4 regions of the Shewanella sp. ULN5 genome follow, and region 1 is predicted to be linked to each of the others. Evidence: predicted binding sites of a transcription regulator. Region 1 holds the regulator's gene; each other region holds the start of a gene.
What was found. Region 1 encodes sigma-54, which starts transcription at its own class of promoters, with help from an activator protein. Its sites were predicted from a motif close to GTTGGCACGNNNNTNGNNT; they were not measured.
Positions count from the first base shown of each region.

Region 2: a site for sigma-54 is predicted at 2,456-2,474, ahead of ORI98_RS00710 (PAS domain-containing sensor histidine kinase). Genes of this name have one in related genera too.
Region 3: a site for sigma-54 is predicted at 3,595-3,613, ahead of ORI98_RS11780 (YccF domain-containing protein). Genes of this name have one in related genera too.
Region 4: a site for sigma-54 is predicted at 1,082-1,100, ahead of flgB (flagellar basal body rod protein FlgB). Genes of this name have one in related genera too.

Region 1 covers NZ_JAPJEE010000012.1:79,334-84,883, reverse strand. The annotation lists gene ORI98_RS12570 (calcium/sodium antiporter) at 1-72, shown strand, start outside; gene ORI98_RS12565 (KpsF/GutQ family sugar-phosphate isomerase) at 107-1,084, shown strand; gene kdsC (3-deoxy-manno-octulosonate-8-phosphatase KdsC) at 1,087-1,653, shown strand; gene lptC (LPS export ABC transporter periplasmic protein LptC) at 1,650-2,210, shown strand; gene lptA (lipopolysaccharide transport periplasmic protein LptA) at 2,284-2,784, shown strand; gene lptB (LPS export ABC transporter ATP-binding protein) at 2,781-3,512, shown strand; gene ORI98_RS12540 (RNA polymerase factor sigma-54) at 3,664-5,151, shown strand; gene hpf (ribosome hibernation promoting factor) at 5,178-5,465, shown strand; gene ptsN (PTS IIA-like nitrogen regulatory protein PtsN) at 5,468-5,550, shown strand, end outside.
Region 2 covers NZ_JAPJEE010000001.1:169,619-175,168, forward strand. The annotation lists gene ORI98_RS00705 (sigma-54 dependent transcriptional regulator) at 1-1,248, opposite strand, end outside; gene ORI98_RS00710 (PAS domain-containing sensor histidine kinase) at 1,241-2,341, opposite strand; gene ORI98_RS00715 (sigma-54 dependent transcriptional regulator) at 2,548-3,978, opposite strand; gene fliS (flagellar export chaperone FliS) at 4,538-4,942, opposite strand; gene ORI98_RS00725 (hypothetical protein) at 4,949-5,269, opposite strand; gene fliD (flagellar filament capping protein FliD) at 5,293-5,550, opposite strand, start outside.
Region 3 covers NZ_JAPJEE010000011.1:43,642-49,191, forward strand. The annotation lists gene ORI98_RS11760 (LysR family transcriptional regulator) at 1-402, shown strand, start outside; gene ORI98_RS11765 (TIGR00266 family protein) at 600-1,355, shown strand; gene ORI98_RS11770 (EVE domain-containing protein) at 1,754-2,215, opposite strand; gene ORI98_RS11775 (ABC transporter substrate-binding protein) at 2,375-3,142, shown strand; gene ORI98_RS11780 (YccF domain-containing protein) at 3,139-3,552, opposite strand; gene ORI98_RS11785 (1-aminocyclopropane-1-carboxylate deaminase/D-cysteine desulfhydrase) at 3,755-4,738, shown strand.
Region 4 covers NZ_JAPJEE010000001.1:188,859-194,408, forward strand. The annotation lists gene flgD (flagellar hook assembly protein FlgD) at 1-206, opposite strand, end outside; gene flgC (flagellar basal body rod protein FlgC) at 231-647, opposite strand; gene flgB (flagellar basal body rod protein FlgB) at 650-1,048, opposite strand; gene ORI98_RS00805 (protein-glutamate O-methyltransferase CheR) at 1,174-2,013, opposite strand; gene ORI98_RS00810 (chemotaxis protein CheV) at 2,118-3,038, opposite strand; gene flgA (flagellar basal body P-ring formation chaperone FlgA) at 3,362-4,069, shown strand; gene flgM (flagellar biosynthesis anti-sigma factor FlgM) at 4,141-4,470, shown strand; gene ORI98_RS00825 (flagella synthesis protein FlgN) at 4,606-5,031, shown strand; gene ORI98_RS00830 (chalcone isomerase family protein) at 5,260-5,550, opposite strand, start outside.

The DNA.
Region 1 (5,550 bases):
ACTCGTTGGCATGGCATTTTATTATTATTGACCTTTATTGCGTACCAGTACGTTGTCTTCACCGCTCATTAAAGGGGCGTAAAGGACTTTACCAAGAGAGACAAACATGGCAAACCAAACTCAATTTCGTCAATGGGGCCGCAAGGTCATTGATATTGAAAAAGCAGCATTGGAACATCTTTATCAATTTGTTGATTCAGAAGCATTTGAACAAGCATGTGAATTAATCATGCAGTGCAAAGGAAAAGTCATTGTCATGGGCATGGGAAAATCAGGTCATATTGGCAATAAAATATCGGCAACCTTTGCCAGTACTGGCACACCCGCATTTTTTGTTCATCCTGGGGAAGCCAGTCACGGTGATTTAGGGGCTTTGGCAAAAAATGACATTATTCTGGCCATATCTAACTCAGGTGAATCAAGCGAAATACTCACACTGATGCCAGTAATACAACGTATGGGAGTACCTGTTATTGCCGTTACCGGTAAACCTGACTCCAATATGGCAAAATTAGCCAAATTACATTTGTGTATTGAAGTGCCAGAAGAAGCTTGTCCGTTAGGGCTAGCACCAACATCAAGTACCACAGCAACTTTAGTCATGGGTGATGCGCTCGCGGTAGCCTTATTACAAGCAAAAGGTTTTACCCGTGATGATTTTGCCTTATCCCATCCGGGTGGCTCTTTGGGCCGAAAATTACTGCTTAAAGTAAATGATGTGATGCATCAGGGCAACGACTTACCCTTGGTTAAACAGGATATCTGTATTACTGAAGCGCTGTATGAAATATCCAATAAAGGCTTAGGCATGACAGCCGTTGTCGACGATAACAATATATTAGTCGGTATTTTTACCGATGGTGATTTACGTCGTGTGATTGACGCTGAAGTGAACTTGCGTACCACACCTATTTCACATGTTATGACCAAACACTGCGTGACAAGCCCGGCTAACATCTTGGCTGCACAAGCACTGCAAATTATGGATGAGAAAAACATCAATGGTTTGATTGTCGTAAATGAACAACATCAACCAATTGGCGCATTAAATATGCTCGATATGGTTAAAGCAGGGGTAATATAAACATGACAATTCAAACGCCAAGCCATCAAGGTTTTTACGGCCCAATTAGCGATGATATTTGGCAGCGAGCGAAAAAAATTAAACTGCTGATTTGTGATGTTGACGGCGTATTTTCTGATGGCCGCATTTATTTGAATAACAGTGGTGAAGAAACCAAAGCTTTTCACACCCGCGATGGTTACGGTGTTCGTTCAGCACTAACAAGTGGAATAAATGTAGCCGTTATTACCGGACGTAAATCTCAAATCGTCGAAAACCGCATGAGCGCTCTGGGTATAAAAGATATTTATCAAGGTGTTGATAATAAGTTTGTCCCGTATGAAGCATTAATCAAGCAATATAACGTAGCTGCAGATGAAGTCGCTTATATCGGTGATGACATGGTTGATTTGCCAGTTATGAAAGTGGTTGGTTTAGCGGTTTGTGTTGCTGATGGCCATCCCTTTGTTCGTATGCATTGCCACATGACAACACACATCAAGGGCGGTCATGGCGCATTGCGTGAACTCACAGATTTACTATTGTTAAGCCAAGGCAAATTTGAAAATGCCCACGGTATGAGTATATGAATCGTACCACACTCGCCATCTGTGCATTCTTTGGCTTAGCGTTAACTTTGTACTGGCAGGTACAGGATAAACGCAACAAAATGGCACTGGTAGTAGACACACGTATTGAGCGGCCTGATTTTGTCGCTGATGACCTGCATACTACAGAATTTAATACGCTAGGTTTAGTCGACAGTAAAATGAGCGCTACACACATGGAGCATTACTCCATGACTAATACGACTTTATTTACTGACCCCGTATTGCTACTTTATCCACAAAACGGTAAAGCGCAATGGCAAATAACCGCAAAAAACGCCACGCTTGAACAACAGACAAATAAAGTCAGTTTACAAAATGATGTAATAATCAATGCCATTGACATTGAAGAGCCGCTACAATCGCTCGAAACACAGCAAGTCACCTTTGATTTAGAAACCATGATTGGCCGCTCTGAAGATCCGGTTATCATTAAAGGTAATGGTTTTTTAATTAATGGCTTAGGATTATTTGCCGATCTCAATGCAGAAGAAATTACCTTGCTCAGTGAGGTAGAAGGAACATATGAACCACATTAAGTTTTTATCCAAATCACTCTGTAAGGTCAGTGTTCTTGCAACATTTGCTATCGCGGCACTGGCGAACAACGTCATGGCCAAAGAAGGCGATCTGCAACAAGAGCTGAAAATTGCCGCGGTAAGCCAACGTGCGGACATTAAAAATAACCAGATTATTTTTAATGGCCCAGTAAAAATCACCCAAGGTAGTATTAATATTAATGCCGATGAATTACGCGCATTTTCAGCTGAAAATGGCCAAACTAAAACGTTGATTGCTATTGGTAATCCCGCAACGTTTTCGCAGGAATTAGATGATGGTCGAATAGGCACCGCCAGTGCCAATGAGATCCGCTACGACCTAGCCACGACAGGTTTATTATTAACTGGCAATGCCAAGTTAGATCAGGCCGGTAGCAAAGTGACGGGCAATGTTATTCGCTACAATATCACCGCCCAAGAGCTGATTGCAGAAAGTACCGGTAAGGGAGAAGACCGTGTTATTACCATCATTCAGCCTGAAAACTTCCAAACCGAAGATGTACCGAAACAAAAACTTCCTGAAATTCCGTTAAAAAAGCAAGGTAACCAATGAGCCAAATTACCTTAACCGCTGAAAATTTAGCTAAAAGCTATAAAAGTCGTCAAGTTGTAAAAAGTGTCAGTTTAACGGTAAAAACCGGTCAAATTGTCGGCTTGTTAGGTCCTAATGGCGCCGGAAAAACCACCACCTTTTATATGGTGGTAGGTTTAGTCAAAAGTGATAACGGTCGTATTTTAATTGATAATGATGATTTGACTGCAGATCCAATGCATTTACGTGCTCGCAAAGGAATCGGCTATTTACCACAAGAAGCGAGTATTTTTAGAAAGCTAACCGTTCATGACAACATTATGGCCGTTCTGCAAACGCGCAAATCATTAAGCCAGGATGAACGAATTCAAGAGCTGGAAAGTCTTTTAGAGGAATTTCATATCACCCATATTCGAGACAGTTTAGGCATGTCCCTTTCTGGTGGTGAAAGACGTCGAGTTGAAATTGCACGTGCATTGGCCGCAAATCCTAAGTTTATCTTACTCGATGAACCTTTTGCCGGTGTTGACCCCATTTCAGTTATTGATATTAAAAAAATTATTCAACAACTGAAAAGTCGTGGCCTTGGAGTGCTCATTACTGACCACAATGTTCGCGAAACCCTTGATGTTTGTGAGCGCGCTTATATTGTCAGCCAAGGCAATCTCATTGCCGAGGGAACACCTGATGAAATACTCAACAATCAACAAGTACGAGCAGTATACTTGGGCGAACAATTCAAGCTATAGTTAATGTAAGCACAACAGATAGATGCTTTGAAAATACCAACACTTCAGTAAGCTTTTATTGTGGTGTTTCACAATGTATTTAAACAACATTTGCGAAATACACTCGTGTGAAACGGTGTAGCAAACGGAAATCTTCTAGGGATCAGCAGTAATGAAAGCGTCACTCCAACTTAAAATGGGTCAACATCTGACTATGACCCCACAACTGCAACAGGCGATTCGTTTGCTGCAGTTATCGTCTTTGGAGTTACAGCAAGAAATTCAACAAGCATTAGACTCAAACCCTTTGCTTGAAATGGAAGATGAATTTGCAGAATTTAACAACAAAAATGACCAACAAAAAAACCAATCAGAAACTGATTTTAGTGAACTAGTCGCGCCAACAATAGAAAAAGACACCTCAAGCGTTGATACAGCAGAATCGATGACAAAAGAGCAAATGTCTGATGATTTGCCTATGGATACGACCTGGGATGAAGTGTACACCGCATCTCCGATGGCCAGTTCTGGATCGGGCAGCATGCCAAGCGATGACATGCCTTTTCAAGGTGAAACCTCAGAAGGTTTGTACGAACACCTTGAATGGCAGAAGAATCTCACTCCTTTTTCTGATACCGACCTAGCCATTGCCACCGCCATCATCGATGCCATTGACGACACAGGTTATTTAACCCAAAGCACCGAAGACATCTTAGAAGCAATGGGAGACGAATCGGTTGAGCTTGATGAAGTTGAAGCGGTACTGAAACGTATCCAACATTTTGATCCTATTGGCGTTGCCTCTCGCGATCTCCGTGAATGTTTGCTGATCCAGTTAATGCAATATGATCCCAATACACCTCACATTGATAACGCAAAAGTGCTTATCAAAGATTATTTAGATTTAATTGCAGGCAGAGACTTTCGCACATTGATGCGTAAAACCAAGTTAAAAGAAGATGAACTTCGTGAGGCTATTGAGTTAATTCAATCTTTGAATCCACGCCCTGGTTCGATGATCACCCCGCAGGATGATGAATATGTTATCCCCGATGTTTCGGTGATGAAAAAGAATGGTCGTTGGGTTGTTGAATTAAATCCTGACAATATGCCCAAAATTGGTATAAACCAGCAATATGCGGCGATGGCAAAAAGCAGTAAAAGTCAGTCTGACAGCCAATTTATTCGCGGTCACTTGCAAGAAGCTAAATGGTTTATTAAAAGTTTAGAAAGCCGCAACGACACCTTATTAAAAGTGTCCAATTGCATTGTCCAGTTCCAACAAGGTTTTTTTGAGTATGGTGAAGAAGCCATGAAACCTATGGTACTGAATGACATAGCTGAAGCGGTAGAGATGCATGAATCAACTATTTCGAGGGTCACAACTCAAAAATACATGCATACTCCGCGCGGATTATTCGAATTAAAATACTTTTTCTCTAGCCACGTCAGTACCGACGACGGCGGCGAGTGCTCATCAACAGCAATTAGAGCCTTTATAAAAAAACTGGTTGCTGCCGAAAACCAAAAGAAACCATTAAGCGACAGTAAAATGGCGGATCTTTTGGCTGAACAAGGGATTAATGTTGCACGTCGTACTATCGCGAAATACCGTGAGGCGATGATGATCCCCCCCTCAAACCAGCGTAAGAGTTTATAATCTACCTAGGCAATTGGAGGATAAATATGCAAATAAATTTAACAGGTCACCATGTTGAAATTACTGAATCATTACGCGAATATGTCACGATAAAATTTTCAAAGCTTGAACGACATTTCGATCAGATCCATAATGTGCATGTCGTGTTAAATGTCGAAAAACAACAGCAAAAGGCAGAAGCAAAAGTCAGCTTAAATGGCGCTGAAGTATTTGCAGCTGCTGATCATGCCGACATGTATCATGCAATAGACGCCCTGATCGACAAACTCGATCGTCAGGTTATTAAACACAAAGAGAAACTATCTAAGCATTAATGATGGAACTTAGTACCATCCTGCAGCCGGAATGCACCTCCTGTGCCTCACCGGGCAGTAAGAAAAAGGTACTGGAACTTATCAG
Region 2 (5,550 bases), on a different contig from region 1:
ACCATTACATTGATTAAGCGTTTCAAGAATAATGACATGTTCTTGTGCTTGTAATTCACCGCCTAGCCCTTCAGTTTCCGTGGTTTTTTCAGTATGTTGAGTATCTAGATGCATATTGACATCAGCAGAATCGATAATGATATCTTGTTCACAAATCTCACCTCCAGCATGTAAAATTAAGGCACGTTGAATGACATTATCAAGTTCCCGCACATTTCCTGGCCAGCGATGCGCCAGCAACCGACGCGTCGCTACCTCACCTAATGAAGGAACAGGTTTGATATTAAATGCCTTGGCATGTTTCACTAACAGGTGTCTGGCCAAGGGTAAAATATCAGCTGGCCGTTGATTTAGCGCTGGCCAAGTCAGCGGAAACACATTAATGCGATAATATAAATCTTCCCTAAATTCACCAGTACTGGCAATGGCTTTTAAGTCTCTGTTCGAGGTAGCTAAGACTCTAACATCAAGTTTTATGGTTTTACGACCACCTAAACGTTCCACTTCTCGCTCTTGCAACACTCGAAGTAACTTAGCTTGCAAACCTAATTCCATTTCCGAAATTTCATCAAGCAATAGCGTCCCACCCTGAGCTTGCTCAAATTTGCCAGGACAAGCTTGGTATGCTCCGGTAAACGCGCCTTTTTCATAACCGAATAAAGTGGCTTCGAGCATGTTTTCAGGAATTGCGGCACAATTAATCGCAATAAACGGTTCATCTTTACGGCTACTGTGCTGATGAATATATCGTGCTAGCACTTCTTTACCTGAGCCACTCGGCCCCATGATCATGACTGAAGCATCTGAGTTTGCTACTCGCTGGGCTAATGCCAATAATGCTAAGCTTTTCTCATCAGCTACAACGGGTTGATCGGTATTTTGTTTTTGTGGTAAGTATCTTGATACTTGATTTAATAATACTTCTGGTGCAAAAGGTTTCGCTAAATAATCTACGGCACCTAATTTTATTGCACTCACGGCACTGTCGATGGTTGCATAAGCTGTCATGAGCAATAACGGTAACTTCGGCTGAGCCTGCTGTAAGTAATTTAATAAACCTATGCCGCCAATCCCTTCCATTTGCACATCACTGATCACCAAATCAAAATGATTCGCCTTTAGGGCGATTATCGCTTCTTCAGCACTGCCGACATCAACACATTCATAATGGGCTAACAGTAAGGTATCGAGTAATGCTTCACGTAAATCAGCATCATCTTCAACTAACAGCAATTTTGCTTCAGACATGATTAATCTCCTGAGCGTTAGACTCTGCATCAACCACTTTTAACATAGGAAAACTTAACCTCACCTGGCAACCCATTTGTGGCTTACAGGATAATTGAATTTTACCGCCATGATTGCGTACAACAGACTGCACAACAGCCAACCCTAAACCTGTACCCTGCGCTTTTGTGGTAAAAAACGGCTCTAGTACCTGTTGTTGGGTTTTAGGGTCAAGGCCTTTACCATTATCGATAACATCTAAAATAACCTGTTCATCATCTTCAAATGCACAAATTTTTATTTTTGTCGCACCAGCTTCGAGGCTGTTCATCACTAAATTATTTACCGCTGAACTCAGTGCATCACCATTTGCTATTAGGCTTGCGTCGGTTAAACACTCTTGAAAAATTTCACACGATTTTCGCTGAGCAATCACTTCACAATTAGCCATTACCACATCGATGATTTGCGCTATAGCAACATTATCAGCTTTCGCATCTTGTCGACCTTTGGCCATCAGCAGCATATCGTTGACCTGACGTTCAAGCTCATTAAGACGATCAACCAATTTTGTTTGAAAACGCGTTTTCGAAGGTTCTGCAAGTTTAGGGTTACCTAAATTTGAAGCATAAAGTAATGCCGCTGATAACGGTGTGCGAATTTGATGTGCCAGTGTTGCCACCATTTTACCCAGCGCAGATAAACGCTGTAGATGCGATAAATTTTTCTGGAGTAAGCGGGTTTCTGTTAAATCGGTTAGCACAATTAACTGACCAGGTTCAGGAGTCAATGGCGAGATGGCTAACTTAACTCTGCGGCCATTTTTTAATGACACTTCATGCCCATCATCGTCCTGAGGAGAAAATGCCCGGTTTATGATTTCAAACCAGCGTAGCCCTTGTAAAGGTCGACCAAGTAATTCTGCCGCCATTGGATTAGCTAACGTCACGACACCATCGCCATTAATAATCACCACCCCAGAAGGGAGCGCTTGAAGAATATGCGCCATTTGATTTGACATATTCGCGGCCTCTTGCACTTTGGCAAACTGACCGTAAGTCAATTTACTGTCATGTGAAAACTCAGGAGCGCTATTGACTCGCATTGAGGACACAGCAGAAGATTCCAGCGAAAACATGTTTTGCTGAAAATCTGTTTGATTTTGCTGAGTTATGGCGTGTGCGTTTAGCATAACGACTCCGTCAAAAGAATTACATTTAACGGGTTACTGCATTAAGTGTGCCAAAAAAATAAAGCATATCGAGTCGATATGCTTTAGAAAGTATTATAGGCTAGTTTGAAATAGGTGCTGTTAAATTTTTATTCTTTACTCATGCCATATTTACGCATTTTTTCAACCAAGGTAGTACGACGAATGCCCAGCATTTCAGCGGCTCTTGCTACTACATTGTCTTGCAATTCTAACGCTTGCCTGATCATATCAATTTCTAACTCAGCCAATAAATCTTTAAGATTTACCCCCTCAGGAGGAATCTCTGTCGGAAAGCGAGTTTCGGGAATATCAATCGGCTCATCATCATTAAAAATTGATGCCAAAGCATCCCTTTCTAATTGTTCTTCACTAATTTCGACACAATATTCAGGCACATCTATATGGCGATACTTTTGCGGTAAATCATTTACATCAACTAATCCGCCTGGATACAAAATAGTAAGACGCTCAACTAAATTCGATAATTCACGCACATTACCAGACCAAGCGTGTTCTTTAAGCGATTCGATTGCACGCTGCGTAAACCTTACTTTACCTCGGCCTTCGTTAAATACTCTACTGACCAACTCTTGTAACAGTAGAGGTACGTCGTCACGACGCTCACATAATGCCGGCATTTCGATAGGAAAAACATTCAAACGATAGTACAAATCTTCACGAAACTCATTTTCAGAAATCATGGTTTCTAAATCACGATGGGTAGCGGCAACAACACGCACATCGGTTTGAATGGTTTTACTACCACCCACACGCTCAAATACGCGTTCCTGAAGCACACGCAGCAATTTAACTTGCATTTGCAATGGCATATCACCTATTTCATCCAGAAATAGCGTACCGCCTTCGGCTAATTCAAAGCGACCTTTACGGGAAGATATTGCACCAGTGAAAGATCCCTTTTCGTGACCAAACAGCTCACTTTCAAGTAATTCTGGCGGAATAGCGCCACAGTTAACCGGAATAAAAGGCCCATCTCGGCGTTCAGAAATATAATGAATATTACGCGCAACCACTTCTTTACCCGTACCAGATTGCCCAAGTACTAACACTGTCGCATCAGAACTTGCTACTTGGCTGATCAAATGGCGAACATTCGCTATCCCTTGGCTTCGGCCAACAAGACTTCTAAATAACTTAGTTTGATTACCACTGGTAGGCACTTGCTCTTTCTTGGCTTGGCCAAAAACCTGGCAAAAATGTAATAGCTCAGTAAGTTGGGGATAATTGAAAGGTTCTTCGATAACACCCAAAATGTTTGATGTTTCGACCTGAGCATTACCTAACAACAGCAAAGGTTGCCATGGTGCGATAGTTGCGATATTTTTGATGCTTTCGGTCATCATACCATCAGATACAAGCACAATGGCACGGTATCGAGACTCTTCTATTAATGGTATTAAGGCGTCAACAGAAACAATGTCACATTGTTCACCTAAGAATTCAAAAATGCAGCACAGGCGTGTTACACGCTCAGAAACGGTACCGACAATTAAGATTCGTTGTTCAATTTGCATCATTTAGGGGCCAAAAGCTTGTTTATAGGTTTTTAATATCCATTGGCATTATTACGGTTTTTCAGTAAAAACCAAAGGATTTTTTATGGTCACAAGGGGTGACGATTCGTTGCAAATGCCAGTAAAAAAATCCGTTTACTCACACTTGCTGCCTACTTTAGGCAGAAATTCTTTTTTCGAACGTAAATATTGTATTAACCGAGCCTCATAAGCAAGTCAAACGACGTCTTATTAGCTAACAGAATTAATATTAGCGCATAATCGATTATTTTTCACGCAAGTACCCTGTTTTAAAGAATAAATATCTACAGAGTCCAAGTTTCAATTGAGAGTCAGCTTCAAAAGTGCGACTTAAATAACCACTACTTAGACGAATGCGATTTTTAACAAGTCTTAATTAAGCTCATTAAGTTAAACTCAGGTTTATATCAAACAATTTTAGTGAATAACCATTCAGTCATCAGTCATGCTATTGATACTTTATAAAGAAAATAAAAAACGCTAGTAAGCAAAGCTAACTAGCGTTTGATCAGAGTATGTCAAAAGCATCAGAGCATAGAAACTAATTTGTTTCCGAAGTGAGGTGATGTTTATCTTGTGGTATAGCATCCCAACCTTCTTTAATAGTTCTTAAAACTGCTGAGACATCATCAATAGCTTTTACATCATTATTGATATTAGCTTCGGTGATCTTAACCAACATAAAACCATATAAATCACTTAAGTTATTTGCTATTTCACCACCAGCATCCATATTCAAGCTATTGTTCAATCCATTAATTAAACCGATCGCTTTACCAATATAAAGAGACTTATTCTGTAAATCTTTTCGTTCAATCGCATAGCGACTTTGGGCGAGCCTTTCTAATGCCCCAGCAAACATCATTTGAATAATACGATGCGGTGACGCTACAGCAATCTCGCTGTCTAAAGACACTTTTCGGTATGACTGCAGTGAACTTCTCATTTTTACCTACCTATCTGAATCAATGGCCTTATAAACCTGTATTTTTCGCTTATTTGATTTACCAATACTCAATAAATCTTTTCTATTTTGCGATATAGCTTGGGCTCTTTTAGATAATTGATTTGTCAAATCGATCTGTTCACGTAGAGCCTTTTCATCAACACTCAACTCATTATTAATTATCTGCTCAATAAAAAGTTGACGCTGCTGAAACAACTCATGCAATTTAGAGACCAAGTTATCAGTCTCTTCATTTTCAGCAGGTATTGATTCAATCTCGCTCAACAAACGAATTATTAACTGATTAATACCATCAAGCTCAGACATTTATCATCCTTTATACATGACCACTATTGAGGAACTACACCCGGTAATGAATTTAGTCTATCGTATAAGCCTGCGCTTTGCTGATTTAACTGAGCCACAATGAGATCCATGGTATTAAATTGCTTATATAACCTTGCCTCTAATTGTTCCATCTTCAAAGTAAAAGCTTCTCGTTGGTCATCTAATCGAGAGGTCTGTTTAGTATAAGTCTTGTTTCTGTCATCGATTAAGCCGCCGGTTTTAACATAATTTTCAGCAAGATCGTCCAATTGATTTGCAAG
Region 3 (5,550 bases), on a different contig from region 1:
TTGGTTGCCCTTAAAAATGTCACTCTAACCGAACTACAACAACACGTTGAGTTGACTATTCAAGATTCGTCACCGCAAAGATTAGTTCGAGATGAAATGCAGTTTGGTGGAGATAAAGTGTTTTATTTGTCGGGGTTTATTATGAAAAAAAATGCCCTGTTAAAAGGACTCGGTTTTGGTTGGATGCCAGCATTTTTAATTCAAGAGGAATTACAGTCCCATCAATTAAAACCCGTTGATTTTATTGGCGGTAATCGATTCAGTTTTACACCACAATTGGTTTCGACACTTGAACGGCCATTAGGGAGAGCTGGACAGTTATTCACAGAGTTAATTCTTGATGAGTTTACCCGCTTTGAGTTTCAAGGTTCCAAAGAGTTAAATACAACAGGGCTAGGATGATTTAGGTAACATATGGCTCAGATGGATTCAATATCACAGGCCATTCTACTTAATATTATCTTGTAAAATGCCTAGCAGAGCGGTTCATCAACAAGATATCGGCGTGTTAAGCTGAAATACAATGTTGACATATTATGTCAACACCTTTAAGTTGTTTGAATAATTAATTCAGAAATTCTATGTTACAGGAGTGACTAATGAGTAAGCAGTGCCACGAAGTGGATTTTGAAATCATCGGCTCAAGTATGCAGTTAGTCGAAATTGAACTCGATCCGCAAGAAACCGTCATCGCTGAAGCTGGGGCGATGAATTATATGGAGCAGGATATCGCCTTTGAAGCTAAAATGGGCGATGGCTCAGAACCTGAATCAGGTTTTTTCGGAAAAATACTCGGTGCGGGGAAACGCGCATTAACTGGTGAGAGTATTTTTATGACTCATTTTACTAATGAGGGCCATGGAAAACGTAAAGTTGCATTTGCAGCCCCTTATCCTGGTAGTGTGTTGGCCGTCGATTTGTCAAAGCATCAAGGCGAAATCATTTGCCAAAAAGACAGTTTTTTAGCCGCGGCTTTAGGCACTAATGTCACGATGAAATTCAATCGTCGCTTAGGCGCAGGATTTTTTGGCGGTGAAGGTTTCATACTACAAAGTTTGAAAGGTGATGGCATGGTGTTTATTCATGCTGGTGGCACCTTGATAAAAAAAGAACTAAAAGGCGAAGTACTGAGAGTAGACACTGGCTGTTTAGTGGGTTTCTCACCAGGTATAGATTATGACATTCAACGTTCTGGCTCATTAAAATCAATGGTTTTTGGTGGTGAAGGGCTATTTTTAGCCACGTTACAAGGCCATGGAACTGTCTGGCTACAATCATTACCTTTCTCGCGTATGGCAGATCGTATTATCGCTCATGCACCTTCAAAAGGCGGTATTGCCCAGGGCGAACAGTAATAAATATCCATGACTGTTACTGAGGCCTGTTAAACTTCGAGGTTATTTCAGTGAGTGGTTGGTCATTATTACTAGGCAGAGTTGCAGTTTAGAGATGCTACATAATAAGTCGATAACCGGTAAGAGTGGCCAATAATTGCATCCAGAGGTGTGCGGGTAAATCTGTTTGACGTTTTGTTGCTTGGTTTTTTCTATAACCAAGAAGTATCCTTTACCTCAATTAACACGTTTTTAACGCTAACAAAACTCAACCAGCAAAACTCAACATGACTTAGTGACACCATGTAAAAACTGCGACTCATATAACACTATATTATTTCTTAGTTGTTATATGAGCCCGCTCTATATTCTATCGATTTGTCGCTTTTTTCGATGTAAATGACTATCGACTTAAATGACTATCGACTTAAAAACATAATATGCTCAAACTCTTCTGCTGATACTGGCTGTACACTTAACCTTGCCCCTTTAGCGACTAAAACCATATTGGTTAACCGTGGATCGGCTTTCAGCTGCTTTAGCGAAATAGGCCGGTTAAACTTTTCCATAAAATGTAATTCAACTTGAATCCATTTGGGGTTAGCGATGTCGGACTTTTTATCAAAATAAGTGGAGTTGATATCAAAAGCGCTCATATCTACTGTTGCCGCTTGGCTTACCTCTACTAATCCGACGATAGCAGGAACTTTACAGCTGGAGTGGTAGAAAAAGACTAAATCATTTTGCTTTACCTGATCTCGTAAAAAATTTCTCGCTTGATAGTTTCGAATACCTTGCCATGCTGTTTTTTGATCTTTACTCAATTGTAAATCATCAATACTAAATTCATCTGGCTCTGATTTCATCAACCAATAATTCATAAGTTTCACCAAAAAATGAGTCTGTACTATTATTGAATAATAGTGTTTATTTTATATGCCGTTAAGCACCTGCTATAAAGATATTATTTGTGGCAATTTAAAAAACGGTTCAATTATTATATCACTGAATTATCGAAGGTAATTTTTTAAGGGGCATAAATGGTTTCAATGCTAAGCCGTCACAAGCTTGCTTATAACATAGGTGCAATCGTAATCCTGTTATCTGCGCAGTTAACGGCAGATACGCTTGAGCTGTCAACTTTAGAGTGGCCGCCATTCACTGGAGCCAATCTCATTGAAAAAGGCGTTACCAGTCAGATCGTGCAGCAGGCACTTAGTTATGAAGGGCATGAGTTAAAAGTGTCGGTATTGCCTTGGAACAGAGCAATTAGAGTCGCAAAAAAGGGGGGCAATAGCGGTTATTTTCCTGAATATCTTAATGAGACTAATGATTTTATATTCTCAGATTCTTTAGGAAGTAGTCCGATAGGGTTATTACAACGAAGAAGTACCCCAATAAAGTTGACGGTCTTATCAGATTTGAATAACTACACTCTCGGTGTTGTGAAGGGATATGTTAATACTGATGAAATAGACAATATGATTAGAGATGGGCGACAACCCTTTGAAGAAGCTAATGATGAACGGCAGAACATCTTGAAATTAGCCGCTGGAAGAATCGACGCTATTGTTATTGATTACAATGTCTATCAATATCTTCAGCATGAACCTAAGATAGCGGGGATTTCGCACTTACTGCAATTGAATTCTAAGCCATTGGCACTAAAAAGTTTGCATATCGCTTTCAATAATAATGATCAAGGCCGTAAATGGCAGAAGGTGATTAATAGGGGATTATCTCAATTTGATGCACAACAAATGATGGATGCTTACTTGATTGAATCAAGTAAGCATCAAGGCCATTAATATTGCTCTGTTGGTACAACTGTTTGACCAATTGGCGTTAAGCTTAATAAGGCAAGTTTCAAGTGTTGTATACCAAATGGAATACCAATAATGGTAATAAAACAAGCTAAGGCATGGGTTAAATGGCCTATCGCTAACCAAATTCCGAAGAATAAAAACCAAATAATATTGCCAACCATTCCCATTGTGCCTGTGCCTAAATCATGTTCACCCGTTAACTGTCTGCGATTAACGGTTTGCTGACCAAAAGGCCAAAAAGCCATCTCGCCTATCACGAAACAAGCGCGGCCAAATGGAATACCGATTATACTGATAAAACACAATATCCCAGCTAACCACCAGGCTAATCCCATTACAAAACCACCCAGTACAAACCATGCAATATTAAATATCAGCCTAAAAATAGCCATTTGAGTTCCTTTTTACAGTTTAAATTCAATCATATTTAGTATTAGCAATTATTGCGCCAACATTTAAGTGTCTGATATTGTTGGTATAAGGCTGATTTCTACTAATGGTGAGACAAATAAAATGAGCAATTAGACTAAATATAGCGGCTTTTAACTAAAGTTAGATACAATGCCGTTATTAATGACTTTATGATTGAGATTAATGCTAACTAATAGCCCTACAGATACGATGTACTTTGCAGGCAGACAAATACATATTAAACGAGATGATTTGTTACATGCAGATTTTAGTGGCAATAAAGCCCGCAAATTTTATCACTTTCTAGTGAATGATTTTCCTGATGTGTCCCATGTTGTGGGGTCCGGTTCTGCGCAGGCAAATTCATTATATTCTCTATCGGTATTGGCAAAAATAAAGGGCTGGAAATTAGATTACTATGTGAGTCATATTGCCGATTATTTAAAGCAACAGCAGAGGCTACCGTCAGAAATCCGGTCTAATTATTCTGAAGCGATTAAAAATGGCGCTAATGTCATTGAAATTGATTGGTCTTCAAATCTGTTTAATGCCTGCCAACATTTAGATGATGCCATTAAGGTATTAAAACAAGATTACCTAGAAAAAAATAACGCTTTGGAAACTTTATTTATTCCGGAAGGGGGGCGTTGCGAATATGCTAAAACTGGCATTTATGAACTCGGTAAAGAAATAATAAATTGGGCAGTTATTCAAAATATTAATAAGTTATCTATATTTTTGCCATCAGGCACAGGTACCACAGCGTTATATTTACAAGAGTACTTTGTAAAACAGGCTCAAAAAAATACTTTAGATATTGAGGTGTTAACCTGTAGCACAGTAGGTGGAGATGCTTACCTTATAAGCCAGTTTGATGAGTTATCTTTAAATACTCTCCATCATCCACAAATACTAAATGATGGTAAAAAATACCATTTTGGTAAGCTTTATCTTTCATTATTTCATCTATGGCAACAGGTATTAGATTCAAGTGGAATAGAGTTTGATTTACTTTATGATCCCATCGGATTAAATGTATTGAAACACACTATTGAGTCTGGTGATCTTAAAGATCGTGAAATACTTTATATCCATCAAGGTGGCTTATTAGGCAATGCCACAATGTTACCCAGATACCAAAGAAAGCAGGCTTTAACTATAAAATAATCTTTATTACATATAGTTAGTTTTGTGGTTTACAGTCTTAATGTTTTGAATGAGATATTGGATAGGGTTTTGAAAGATTTATCAGTTTGCTCTGTTGATAATAAACGTTCGGTAAATGAGAGGAGAATACCGTTAGCCAAGTTTATTAAATAACAGAGCAAATGATGTACGCAAAGCGTAGAGGTTTACTTGTTAGAACTGATTAACCATTTCATAAAGTTCAACGCTTCGATGCGTTTTGAAAAGGTTGTTTTGTTTTTACCTTGAGAATCAGTAAAAGCAATTGAATTTTTATTTGATGAAATTGAATTAACTGGGAAGTTAACTGTAATTTCGTGTCCGTTAAATTGGTATGACATCATCATACTCCTTCTATAATAATTTGCTCACCCTTGGGTGATGTAAGTTTTAACAATAAAATTCCTTAACATTTTTCGTGTTGCGAAAGATTTAAGTTAGCTTAGTTAAGTTACCCTATCAATCCTACACTAATCAAGTGTTTATATGAAAAATGTGAGAGTTTAATCATAATTTTTGATTAAATATAATTCATCATTTCACTAAAAACATTAACATTTACGCATAAAAGTTAACTGCTTGATTGGACTAGTTGACCATAGGTTTATGACAAGCAAATGACAAAAATAAAAGCGTTTGATAAATATATTTTTATATTAAATCTTTTCAGCAGATGTATTTTTTGTAGCTTGTGGTGGTTTACGAAAGGAAGTTGAGCAGACTCACGATAGGTAAACAAAATAAACAAGGTAATTAAACTTCCGCAAGCATATACTGAGTTTATGTTGTTGGCA
Region 4 (5,550 bases), on a different contig from region 1:
AAAAAATCTTCCTGCTTAAGCATTTGATCTTTCGCTTCAGGCGTTTCCGGTTTTTCTGGTAAGCGAATACCATCTAGAAAAGGATTACCCGTACTTGTGGTAGTCGAATTTGACTGCACAGTGTTTTTACTTACCGTACCGGTATTCGTTGATGTCGATGCCTGTTGCGGCAAAGACTGACTGCTATAAGGATTAACGAGGCTCACAACTTACCTCCTACAATAGTCATGTTATTTACCCATTCTAAGTGTTTGTTGCAGCATAGATTTAGCGGCATCAGCTACTTGAACATTCATTTGATACGAACGTGACGCTGAAATCATATCGGCCATCTCTTCCATGACATTCACGTTTGGCTTGTAAATAAAGCCATCTCCATCAGCCATTGGATGATCTGGTGCAAATTCTTTCATCAGGGGCTTATCACTTTCAACAATGCCACTGACGTTAACGCGATGGGCACCAGATTGCTGGTGATTCGCTTTTGCCATTTCAGCTTCAAAAACGGGATGACGTGCTCGATATGTTTTATCAATGCTACTTGATACAGAGTCAGCGTTGGCGATGTTACTTGCAGTGGTATTGAGCCTGACAGACTGAGCCGTCATACCTGAACCCGCTACATCAAAAATATTAAATAAGCTCATAGTTAATCACCTCGCAATGCTTTACGCATTCCAGAAAACTTACTTTCTAAAAACCCCAATGACATTTGGTATTCAAGAGAGTTTTGCATAAAGGCGGATTGTTCTTGCTGCATATCGACCGTATTGCCATCACCCGTATCAGGCTGATTGGGCACTCGAAACTTTACATGCTGCTGACTGAGTGCAGTTAAATCGAAATGTTTTTCGTTGGAAGAACTCATCGTCAAACCTTTTTGACGAGAACTTGCTGCTTGCATCGCAGAGGCAAAATCGACATCACGCGCTTTATACCCTGGGGTATTTGCATTCGCTATGTTGCTTGATAATACTTCAGCGCGTTGCGCCCTAACACCCAGAGAGTATTGATGTACCCCAAGTGCATTATCAAAATTAATCGCCATAAAATTGCCTCCATCAGCTAACTGATAGATATAAAGCAAAGGTTATGCCAATTATTTATTAATAAAGGGGAAATATAGAGAGGAGAGCATGTGTCAACAATAACACATGCTTTTCAATAGATTAACTAGGTTTTCTTTTGATAATAAATGCCAGGATTACAACGAACCATATCAAATTCATCTGTTAACCCAGCAATAGATTCTGACGCTCCAAGAAATAAAATCCCTTTTGGATTTAATGCGGCAGCAAATTGCCGCAAAATTTTCGCCTTTGCCTCAGGGGCAAAATAAATCAGCACATTGCGGCAAAATATAATGTCGTACTTACCAAGAAGCGTATAACTTTCAAGTAAATTATGTGCTCTAAAGTTAACTAAGCGTTTCACATTATCTTTGATTTTCATATTACCGTTAGGTAAAGCATCAAAAAACTGACGCTTACGCTCTTCAGATAACCCACGCGCTAATGCCAAACCATCATATTCTGCATTTTTACAACGCTCCAACATCGACGGAGACAAATCGGTTGCCTGAATGGTGATACCGCCAGGCAGTGCACCAGGTTTACGTTGCTGATACTCTAAAGCCGTCATTGCTAATGAGTACGGCTCTTGACCAGAAGAACACGCAGCAGACCATATACGCAATGAACGACCTAATTTAGAGTATTCAGGCAACAAAGTGTTATGCAGTAAATCAAAAGGATAACGGTCACGAAACCACAAGGTTTCATTAGTGGTCATAGCGTCAATCACCTCAGCACGCAACTGGCGTTCTGTCGGTTTCATTGAATGTTTAACCACTTCTGAGAGTGAAGGTAAATTGTACTTGCCCATTAACGGCGCAAGACGACTACGCACTAGATATTGTTTGTTCTCACCTAATACGATGCCGCTGTGTTGTTCTAGGAACAACCTAAATTGATTATATTCTGCTTCTGCGAGTGATTTATCTGTCACATTCACATCCTAATATAATGAGTGATTGTTGCCCTATTTCATTAGGGCTTTTACGCATTAACAATACTCATGAACTTGCCATGTTGTCTACTGCGATCAATAGACGATGATTATAAGCTTAAATGTTTGTTAACTGCCGCGGCTAATTCATCTGGATTAAATTTTGCAATAAAGTCATTCGCGCCAACTTTTTGTACCATAGCCTGATTAAACACACCACTTAATGAAGTATGCAGCACGACTTTAATATTTTTCAATTTTGGATCATCTCTGATTTCAGCAGTAAGGGTATATCCATCCATTTCTGGCATTTCAATATCTGAAATAATCAAAGGGATCTCGACAGAAACATCATCCATTTCTTTGGCAATGTTTTTAAGTTTTTCTAACGCTTCACGGCCATCTTTAGCGGTATCAATTTGCAACTTAAGTGACTCAAGTGAACGAATAATCTGCTTACGAGCAACCGCAGAGTCATCAATCACCATAATGTGATAATGCTGTTCTCTATCAATGGTTAATTGCTCATTGACTTCTTCACTGATCGCCGTTTTAACGGGTGATATTTCATCAAGAATTTTTTCAACATCTAAAATCTCAACAAGCTCACCTTCAATTTCCGTTACTGCGGTTAAGTATGAATAACGTCCTGCGCCCTGTGGAGGAGGCATAATTGCAGCCCAATTCATATTAATAATCCGTTCAACCGAGCTGACTAAAAAGCCCTGCACACTGCGGTTGTATTCAGAAATGATAATGAAGCAATTCTCAGTAGACGTTAATGGTCTACCACCTGTAGCAGCACTTAAATCGATAACAGAAATAGTCGCACCACGAATATGTGCCACGCCTTTAACAAACGGGTTCAATTTTGGCAAAGTCGTTAACGGTGGGCACTGAAGTACCTCTTTAACTTTAAAAACGTTAATACCAAAACGTTGACGTCCATTAAGTTTAAACAACAGTAACTCTAATCGGTTTTGACCAACTAATTGAGTTCGTTTGTTGACGGATTCCATGATACTCGACATAACACTGCCTTTTTTTATTAAAATATCCGAATAAATAGATACTAGCCTGTTTTGCTTCAAAACATAAATTGAAACTGGATTTCTTGTCGGAATATGACAATGTAAAATCATCGTCCGCAAGTAAACTGAACCAATTAATGCACTTTGTTATGCCGCTACTTTATATAGGCATATTTTTTGCTTGTTATTACTTGTAAATCATAAATCAAGAATAATCTACTAAAGCAGTCAATCTACTGTCATTACAGCTTAGCAACTTATTCATCATTTCACGTAAAATTAAGTATAGGTGCAATCTAGCAAAACAAGCTAGTATCTCCACTATGAAAGTATATTTTTTGTGTTTTTTCTATTTATTGTTCAATTCATTAGCAGTTTTTGCGAATGAAGATGCTAGCGTACCTTCCTTATCGACCATTAGCCAATTGGCTGAAGAGGTTGTCAGAAAAAAAATTCAATTAGAACCCAATGCTAAGTTACTCATTACGCCACAAAATTTAGAAGGCAGACTGACACCGCCCCGCTGTTTTGCCCCAATAACCGTTGAATTAGCCAGCGATCGCGAAATTGGCAGAAACAATACCGTCAAAATAAGCTGCAACAGTCCAGATTATGATTACCCTTGGCAGATTTACTTATCAGTTCGAGTCGAAATCATGTTTCCAGTTGTGGTGAGTAGTGAAATCATCTCACCAGATACTTTACTCACAGAACAGCAATTACAAATCGAATATATTGACCAGTATAGTCTTCGGGGGCAATTCTATGCGGATATTAATGACGTTTTAGGCAGTAAAACCAAACGAAGAATTAATAAAGGAACGCCCATTTTGAATAGCCACTTATGTTTTGTCTGTAAAGGCGATGCCGTATCAATCTACGCCAACAGCCAGAACTTACAAATAAAGACATTAGGTGAAGCAATGCGTGATGGAAATGTAGGTGAATCAATTAGAGTTAAAAATGTTAACTCAAACAGAGAATTAGAAGCCACAGTGATTGGCGTTGGCGAAGTAGAAGTTAGAATGTAAAATAAGCTAAAGTTTTTCCCCACAGTGCCGATAGCCTGTATGGAAAACCAAAATTAACGCTGGAGCCTATCATGGCAATTGACATTAACAAACTTAAAACAGCTACGCCTACGCCAGTTACTGCGCGTGATGCAAAATCAACAAACAACGCAGCTAAAGCAGCACCACAGGCAGCAACTGCAAACGTAAAAACAGATTCGGTAAGCATTACGCCGCAAGCACAAGAGTTACAAGGTGCACAGGCTAAAATGGCAAGCTTACCCGAAATAGATCAAAAGAAGGTGGCTGAAATCAAACAAGCCATTTCTGAAGGTCGCTATAAAGTTGACCCTGAAAAACTTGCAGCCAACATTGCAAGCTTTGAAGCTGAACTTAGCGGACTGAAGTTCCAAGAAGAATAGCAGACGTTTTACGGCAGCTGCCTACAAGGACAGTTTTTGCTTTAGTCTATTCTTGAGAACAGTATAGTATGAGAATCAGGCACCTATTGGTGTCATAGACAGGTATTTCCAAAGCAAAATAATCTGAGTATCAGTATGACAGCACTTTCAACCTTACTTTCACATCAGCACGGTATTCTTACGTCGCTGAAGTCTCTAATTTCTGCCGAAAAGCAAGCATTACAAGCGCAAGATGCAGACAAGTTATTGAAACTTGCCCAAGAGAAACAACAATGCCTGATAGCATTAAAAACAAATGATGAATCTCTGGCTAATCATCCAGAACATTCATTACTGACAACTGATCCAGAATTAGTTGAAAAAGTTTCCGCCGCCAAAGCAATTTTAGCCGACTGCAAAGATATCAATCAGCAAAATGCCAGTTTAATTGAATTAAATATTGCAACCTTAAATAGGTTCTCCCAGGCTATGCAGGCGAGTCGTAATTCATCCAGCTTAACCTACAATGACAAAGGCAAAACCTCGACTATTTCTACCCTTGGGAATGATTTTAAAGCATAAGTATTGATCATACTCATTAAGGTTTAGTTTTAAAATTGGGCAATATAAGACTCAGGGTATCTAACAAACCTTAGTAACCCCGAATGAATGGCAAGAGTTTAGGGTGCTTAGTGCTTAGTGCTTAGTGCTTAGTGCTTAGTGCTTAGTGCTTAGTAGTAAAGTTGTTCAAGATTTACAATTGAAACAGAAATGATGCGTTCGCATCATTTCTGGTTACTAGATAAGATATTAAAGCCCTAAAAGACTTTGTTTCAAGCTGTTCTGAGCGGGTGCATCACCCAACCAAATTTTTATCAAAGCTTGGCGAAATAACTCCCCCTTCACCTCTCCCTGAGGCTGCTCATTCTTGAAACTGGTAACGCCTTCATTCTTGGTTAAGACGAACGAAAACTGATCACCTTGTTTAATTTCAGCATTGAAAAGCCCCATAAACTGGGTGATTTCAGCTTTTATACTCGAAGAATCGCCATTTGTTGCAGCATCAAATCCTTCGCTGATAGCATCAACCATTTTATCGGA